2 linked regions of the Chlorogloeopsis sp. ULAP01 genome follow. The main gene of each other region encodes a partner of the protein of the gene in region 2 in a complex. Links are inferred from orthologs where the notes say so. Each region holds a gene or a part of one and is shown on either strand. Other genes may lie near its edges. The genes, in order: accD and QUB80_RS27215.

The links.
Region 1: the proteins of QUB80_RS27215 (region 2) and accD are in contact, whole or in part, in a solved structure (PDB 8UXZ), measured with the Escherichia coli proteins. The link is inferred for Chlorogloeopsis sp. ULAP01 from one-to-one orthologs.

What each region holds. Positions count from the first base shown.
Region 1 is NZ_JAUDRH010000003.1:531,589-534,909, forward strand. What follows is about bases 192-3,183. They hold accD (acetyl-CoA carboxylase, carboxyltransferase subunit beta), read right to left. Parts: upstream 2,172-3,183; coding sequence 1,212-2,171; downstream 192-1,211. Other genes in these bases: QUB80_RS08575 (MFS transporter), read left to right, coding at 192-1,088; QUB80_RS08585 (prepilin peptidase), read right to left, coding at 2,805-3,183. Outside these bases: more of QUB80_RS08575, read left to right, coding at 1-191; more of QUB80_RS08585, read right to left, coding at 3,184-3,321.
Region 2 is NZ_JAUDRH010000016.1:36,633-39,773, forward strand. Bases 238-3,049 are described here. They hold QUB80_RS27215 (acetyl-CoA carboxylase carboxyltransferase subunit alpha), read right to left. Parts: upstream 2,228-3,049; coding sequence 1,247-2,227; downstream 238-1,246. Other genes in these bases: QUB80_RS27210 (SDR family oxidoreductase), read right to left, coding at 238-870; QUB80_RS27220 (long-chain acyl-[acyl-carrier-protein] reductase), read right to left, coding at 2,331-3,049. Outside these bases: GTP cyclohydrolase I FolE, read right to left, coding at 1-102; more of QUB80_RS27210, read right to left, coding at 145-237; more of QUB80_RS27220, read right to left, coding at 3,050-3,141. UniProt on the Escherichia coli protein: Component of the acetyl coenzyme A carboxylase (ACC) complex. First, biotin carboxylase catalyzes the carboxylation of biotin on its carrier protein (BCCP) and then the CO(2) group is transferred by the carboxyltransferase to acetyl-CoA to form malonyl-CoA.

The sequences.
Region 1 (3,321 bases), on a different replicon or contig from region 2:
GATTAATGAATTCTCAGCAGTTAGTAGTATTGACGCTTTTAATCGTTCTATTCAGCCATTTATGCGGAGGGCTGGGAAGCGCTTCGTGGTTGAGTTGGATGGCAATGCTAGTTCATCGGCGGTTGCGGGGACGGTATTTTGGTATCCGCAACAGTCTTGTTAGCCTCACGAATTTAATTTGCGTACCTTTAGCCGGGGTGGCAGTCTCCACGTGGCGTGGTGGCACTCTCCAAGGTTATGGAGTGGTGCTATTTATCGGAATTTTATCGGGAATTGCCAGCTTGGGATGTCAGTACTTTAAAGTGGATGTAAATCCCCAAGAGCAAAACACTTATTCTACAAAGATTTTTCCTGAAAAAGCAGTTGATTTAGATCCAAATAATTTAGATACCACAAGCGATTGCCAACCAACAATTGACAACCCAGTGCCTGAAATTAATCCTTGGCAAAATATTCTTAAAGACACTAACTTTTTAATATTTCTGCTTTACTTCAGTTTCTGGATGTTTGCTGTGAACCTTAGCGCCCCTTTCTTTAACCTCTATATGCTCGACACGCTTGATATAGATGTTAGTTGGGTGACACTCTACAGTAGCGTTCAGGCGGCAGCAAATATGTTAATGCTAATTGTGTGGGGTAAGCTAGCAGACAGAATCGGCAACCGTCTCATTCTCTTCTTTGTTGGTATCTTATTTGCGATCGCGCCCCTATTATGGTTAGGCATTAGCCATAATTCTCTCAGCTTGTGGTTTTGGCTGCCAATGTTACACATTTTCCTGGGCGGAACCGGAGCAGCAATTGATTTGTGCGGCAACACCATGCAATTAGAGGTTGCACCAGTCAAAAATCAATCTATATATTTTGCCACAATCGCCGCCGTTGCTGGTTTCTGTGGCGCTTTCGGTACAACTCTAGGTGGTTTGATCATCCAAAATACTTACTTCGGAGGTTTAGCGGGTTTATTTGCCCTTTCAACCATGTTCCGAATTCTTGCACTTTTACCTCTAATGTTTGTACAAGAAGCACGGGGACAATCTTTTCTTCAGACTTTTCAAGGATTGCGGCAAGTTCGCAAAAAGTTAGCTTGAAGTTAGGGGAGCCAGCGCCGTGCGGAGACTCCGCTCTGTTAAGGTGCCTGGCGTGCTAGGGGCTAGAAACTAGGAGCTAAGAAGACGCGGAGAGAGAATTCCCCGTGTCCCCGTGTTCTCTTCCTACTCAGCAGCAGTAGAACTTAGACTCATAGTCTTTTCCCACAAAACCATGTTATTAGTTGTGGTAACTGTGGAGGGCTGATGTAAGGCTATCAATTGTGCCAGAGTTTGCTTCAATTCTGTCCGAGGCACAATCTCATCTACAAAGCCGTGTTGGAGCAAATCTTCAGCAGTTTGGAAATCATCTGGCAGTTTTTCTCTTAAAGTTTGCTCAATGACTCGCCTACCCGCAAAACCAATAGTGGCTTTGGGTTCTGCCAAAATGATATCGCCTAACATTGCAAAACTAGCAGTAACGCCGCCTGTAGTCGGATTGGTTAATACAGGAATGTACAATAGCCGTGCTTCTTGATGGCGTTGTAGAGCTGCGGAGATTTTTGCCATCTGCATCAGCGAGAGCATTCCTTCTTGCATCCTGGCTCCGCCAGAGGTACAAACTATCACCACAGGATACCGTCGCTGAGTAGCTTGTTCAATTAAGCGGGTGAGCTTTTCTCCCACGACGGAACCCATGCTACCACCCATAAATCGGAAGTCCATCACGCCCAGGGCAATAGGCAAACCATTAATTTCACCCAAACCTGTTTTTACGGCGTCTACTAAGCCAAGTTTTTCTTGCGTTTCCCGGAGACGATCGCTATAGGCTTTGCGATCGCGAAATCCCAAAGGATCGGCAGGGCGTAAATGCTCATCCATCGCTCTCCACGTACCAGGATCGATGAGTTGGCGGATACGTTCATCACTATCAACTCGATTATGATGTTCGCATTCCGTGCATACCATTAAATTGGTTTTCAGGTCTTTAGTATATGTTAAGACACCACACTGAGGACATTTATGCCACAGCCCATCAGCAATTTCACGCTCTTGACGTTCGAGGCTGATAGCACCAGATTTACGTCGATTGGCAAACCAATCAAATAAAGACTTTAAACCACGTGTTTCTTCGTTATTCGCCATTTGTTTTTTATGCAAGTGAATAGTATGTCAAACGTAGGTTAATGTAATTGGCGGTCAAATTTTTCTTCTAACCGATTCAGACCTTATTTTGCATCTTTGGTTGCCAGCTTAACGAAAATACGTAAACCAATTCAAGTCCGTTGTTCTGATTCTAGGGAAATTAATAGCAGCAACGCAGGCAATATATCCTTGAAAAGTAGTTGCAAAGCTGCTGGCATAACAGCCCCAAAATAGAACTTCACCCCCCAATCAATAAATTACTTGTTGTTGTGTCATTAGTTGCGCTCGGCAGGTTGTGTCGAGTCAGAAGCGATCGCTGCATCAGTTCCACTTGCCAGTATGCTCTCGTTATTTCAGAGGGTAATCCAAGTCACAAGATTATGTTAACAGAAGTTTAATGACATAAGAGGTAATGAAACTTACAGTTGTATGTTGTTTGCAAAGGAAGAGAGGAAGACGCAAGAACGTGGAGAGTGGGGAATTAGGCTTGAGGATTAGGAATTTCTCTTTCCCAGGCTGGCAGCCCAGGAAAGCATTGATTGAGATCACGAGGCGGAGCCTCCCAGTTTCCATCACCATGCAGAGTATGGTAATGAGAAATTTTTTGTTCCCTGATTCCCTGTCCCCTATTTATCAACTCCCATGAAAAAATAATTGCAGATAGGTAGACAAAATTGCCTCGCCACCAAACACAACAATTAAGGCTCCTGAAGCAAGGAAAGGGCCAAAAGGCATCTTTTGTCCCCATTTTTGAGGCAGTGTTGGGCGGGGATTTTGACTGGTAATTTGATGCGACTGTCTTGAGATTGAAGCGTGAGCGCCATGCCGCGATAAGAAAATTGCACCACCACCCACCAATGCTCCCAAAAAACAAGCCACAAAAGCAGCTAAGAGCAAATGCTTCCAACCTAACCATGCTCCCATCATTGCTGCTAGTTTCGCGTCGCCTCCACCCATTGCTGTTTTACCAAAGACAATAGAACCAACAGTGGCGATCGCATTAAACAGCCATAATCCCAGCACAGCTCCTGATATTGCTGTCATTGAGTGATTTGCCCATCCCACCCATCTAGTTTCTGACAGAAAACCAACTATCATCTGAAATGCTATCCCCAGTACTAACCCTGACTGAGTCAGTGGATTGGGTAAG
Region 2 (3,141 bases):
ATCGTGAGTGTTGCGATCTGGTCTGGTAGTTATGGCATCGGTTAAGTCGGGAATCAATGGAGATTGAAAGCGATTGGAACCGTTGGAACGAGCTATAGTCATGGTATAAGTCTTGAATAGGTTTTAAAGTCGATGACTGGGCGTTTAAAGAGTGCCGGCACTGGGCATTACTGTTAACTCATCAATTACTGCCTGCTGTGGTAGCAATGCAGCATATACAATCGATTGAGCGACTATTTCTGGAGTTAACATTTTTGAGCGGTCAAAGTTGACGTTTACAGTTTCTTGATCCCAAAGTTCGGTATTGACAGCACCAGGACAAACAGTAGTAACGCGGATGCCGTGGGGACGTTCTTCTTGTGCCAAGGTTTGAGAAAGAGCAATTAAACCAGCTTTACTAACACAGTAGGCTCCCCATCCAGGAAAAGCTTGTTTGCCTGCTATTGACGCAACGTTAATGATCGTACCTCTGTTGCGATCGCGCATTCCCGGCAGAACTCCCATAATACACTGAAACACACTGGTAAGATTTAAATCCATCACCTGCTGCCAATCAGATAAGGAAGTTTCACTTAAGCTTGCGGTGTAACCTATACCGGCGTTGTTTACCAAAATATCTATATCCCCAAAGTCACGGTTGATATTTTGTATTTTTTCTTGAATTTGGGATACACAAGCTAGATCCAAAGAATAAGCTTTCGCTTTTACTCCTGCGTGCCTAGCTGCTTGTGCTGTTGCTTCTAACTTGTCAACAGAACGACCAATTAGAGCTACATCTACCCCTGCTTTAGCAAAAGCCAAAGCAGTTGCTTTGCCAATCCCACTACTTGCCCCTGTTATTAGGGCGCGTTGTTTTTGCTCAAAACTCATGCTCTTTTCCAATTTTTGGCAGACGAAACTGCATCGCCATAGCTTTATACTCAAACTTCTCGATTTGCTGCTCTAGATTAAGCAAACCTTAAAATTAGATTAATTTGCTTGGACAAGTGCTAAACTCCATAGCCAAGGTGGGAATACTATAGGATACAACTAATTAAGCTTTTCCAAGACTCATATAAGAATGTATGTCTTGGAAGCAAGGTTGCGCCCGTGGTTTTCTCATAAATACATTACAAATCACTCGTTAATTTGAGTCGATTTGCAAAAATTGCAAACGCCTATGACTCTTAAAGATTGTTAAAAATCTTTACAGTGCCACAGGCAATTATAGCATTGCTAATATGCTAATCAATAGTTTTGAATGCTATCAGTGAGCAACTTCAGTAAAAACACCCATTTTGCGGAATTTCTCGTACCGGAGTTGGCGACGTTCTGTAGGAGTTAAGCGCCCTAGTTCCTCCAAGTTGTCTAACAAAGCACTTTTGAGAGCTTGAGCAGCTTTGAGTGGTTCGGAATGAGCACCACCAATAGGTTCAGACAATATCTGATCGATAATGCCTAAGTTTTTCAAATCATAGGAAGTCATTTTCAAGACTGCTGCTGCTTGCGGAGCTTTGCTAGCGTCCTTCCACAAAATAGCTGCACAAGCTTCCGGAGTAATGACGGTATAAACGGAGTGTTCAAACATCAAAACGCGATCGCCGACTCCAATACCTAAGGCTCCCCCAGATCCGCCTTCACCAATCACTGTGCAAATAATTGGTACATCTAAGCAAAACATCTCGCGCAGATTGTAGGCGATCGCTTCTCCTGCGCCTTGTCTTTCAGCGACTACTGTGGGTAAAGCTCCAGGTGTGTCAATAAAAGTCAAAATAGGCATCCCGAACTTATTGGCGTGTTCCATTAACCGCATTGCCTTGCGATAACCACCAGGAGTCGCCATCCCAAAGTTACGGGCAATATTATCTTTTGTGTCGCGCCCCTTTTGATGTCCCAACATGACCACAGGTTGTCCTGCCAAGCGAGCCACACCACCAATCAAAGCCGGATCGTCAGAACCATTGCGATCGCCATGCAGCTCAAACCATTCATCAGTGATAGTTTGAATGTAATCTAGAGTACTTGGACGGCGGGGATGACGAGCGACTTGCAGTCGTTGAGACGGAGATAGACTAGTAAAAATTTCCTCACGCAGTTGCATGGCACGTGCTTCCAATTGACGAATTTGACTAGAAACATCGACGCCATTTTCTTCTGCAAGTTTACGGATTTGATCAATCCGGTTTGCAAGTTCTGCCAGTGGCTTTTCAAAATCCAATAGTAGTGGTTTACGCTCAGTAGTTGCCATTTTACTGACTTGTATAGGAGTTGAGTGTTCGAGAGTGGGGAATGGATAGTGGATAGTGGTTAATCGTAAATAATCTACTAACTACTATCTACTAACAAAATTTCTAAACTAGCAGCGGTCTAAAGCCGTGTTTTACCGACACCTGACCTATATGATCCATCTTCTCTACAGTAATCTGATTGCGTCCCCAAGAGAAGTTCGTATACAACTTCTCAAACTCCAATAGCATTGATTCTGCAAAACAAGCAAATAACTGACGCGCCGGAACATCCATATTGACAATTTGCATAATTTTCCAGTCAATATCAAGAGAATGTTCTACAATCCCACCATTGAGGACATAAACACCAGGATGCTGAAGTTTAGTAGCCAGATTTTTCGGGTAGCCTCCATCAATTAGCAAACAAGGTTGCTTTAATGAGTTGGGGTCAATTTCTACACCTTTAGGCATACTAGCAACCCAAACTACAATATCAGCCAGGGGTAGAGCTTCTTCCAAAGCCAGGATTTTCCCACGCCCAAGTTCTGCTTGTAAATTTATGAGTCGTTCCTCGTTACGAGCGATCAATAATAGATCTTTAACATCGGTTCTCGCATCCAACCAACGACAGACAGCACTGCCAATATCTCCGGTTGCACCACAAACAGCAACAGTTGCTTGCGATAGGTTAATTCCTAATTGTTTTGAGGCTTCCTCAACTTGCTTACAGATAATATAAGCTGTATGAGTATTCCCTGTAGTGAAGCGTTCAAATTCCAGTTTGATGTTGCGGACTTGCCGGAACTGCTCTAACTTAAAATTTTCAAAAATAATCGAAGAAAAGCCGCCCAAAGCCGTGATGTCGATTCCGTGCTTTTGAGCATGAGCCATAGCGTTGAGAATTTTACGCGTCGCTGTTTTGATCCGGCGATTT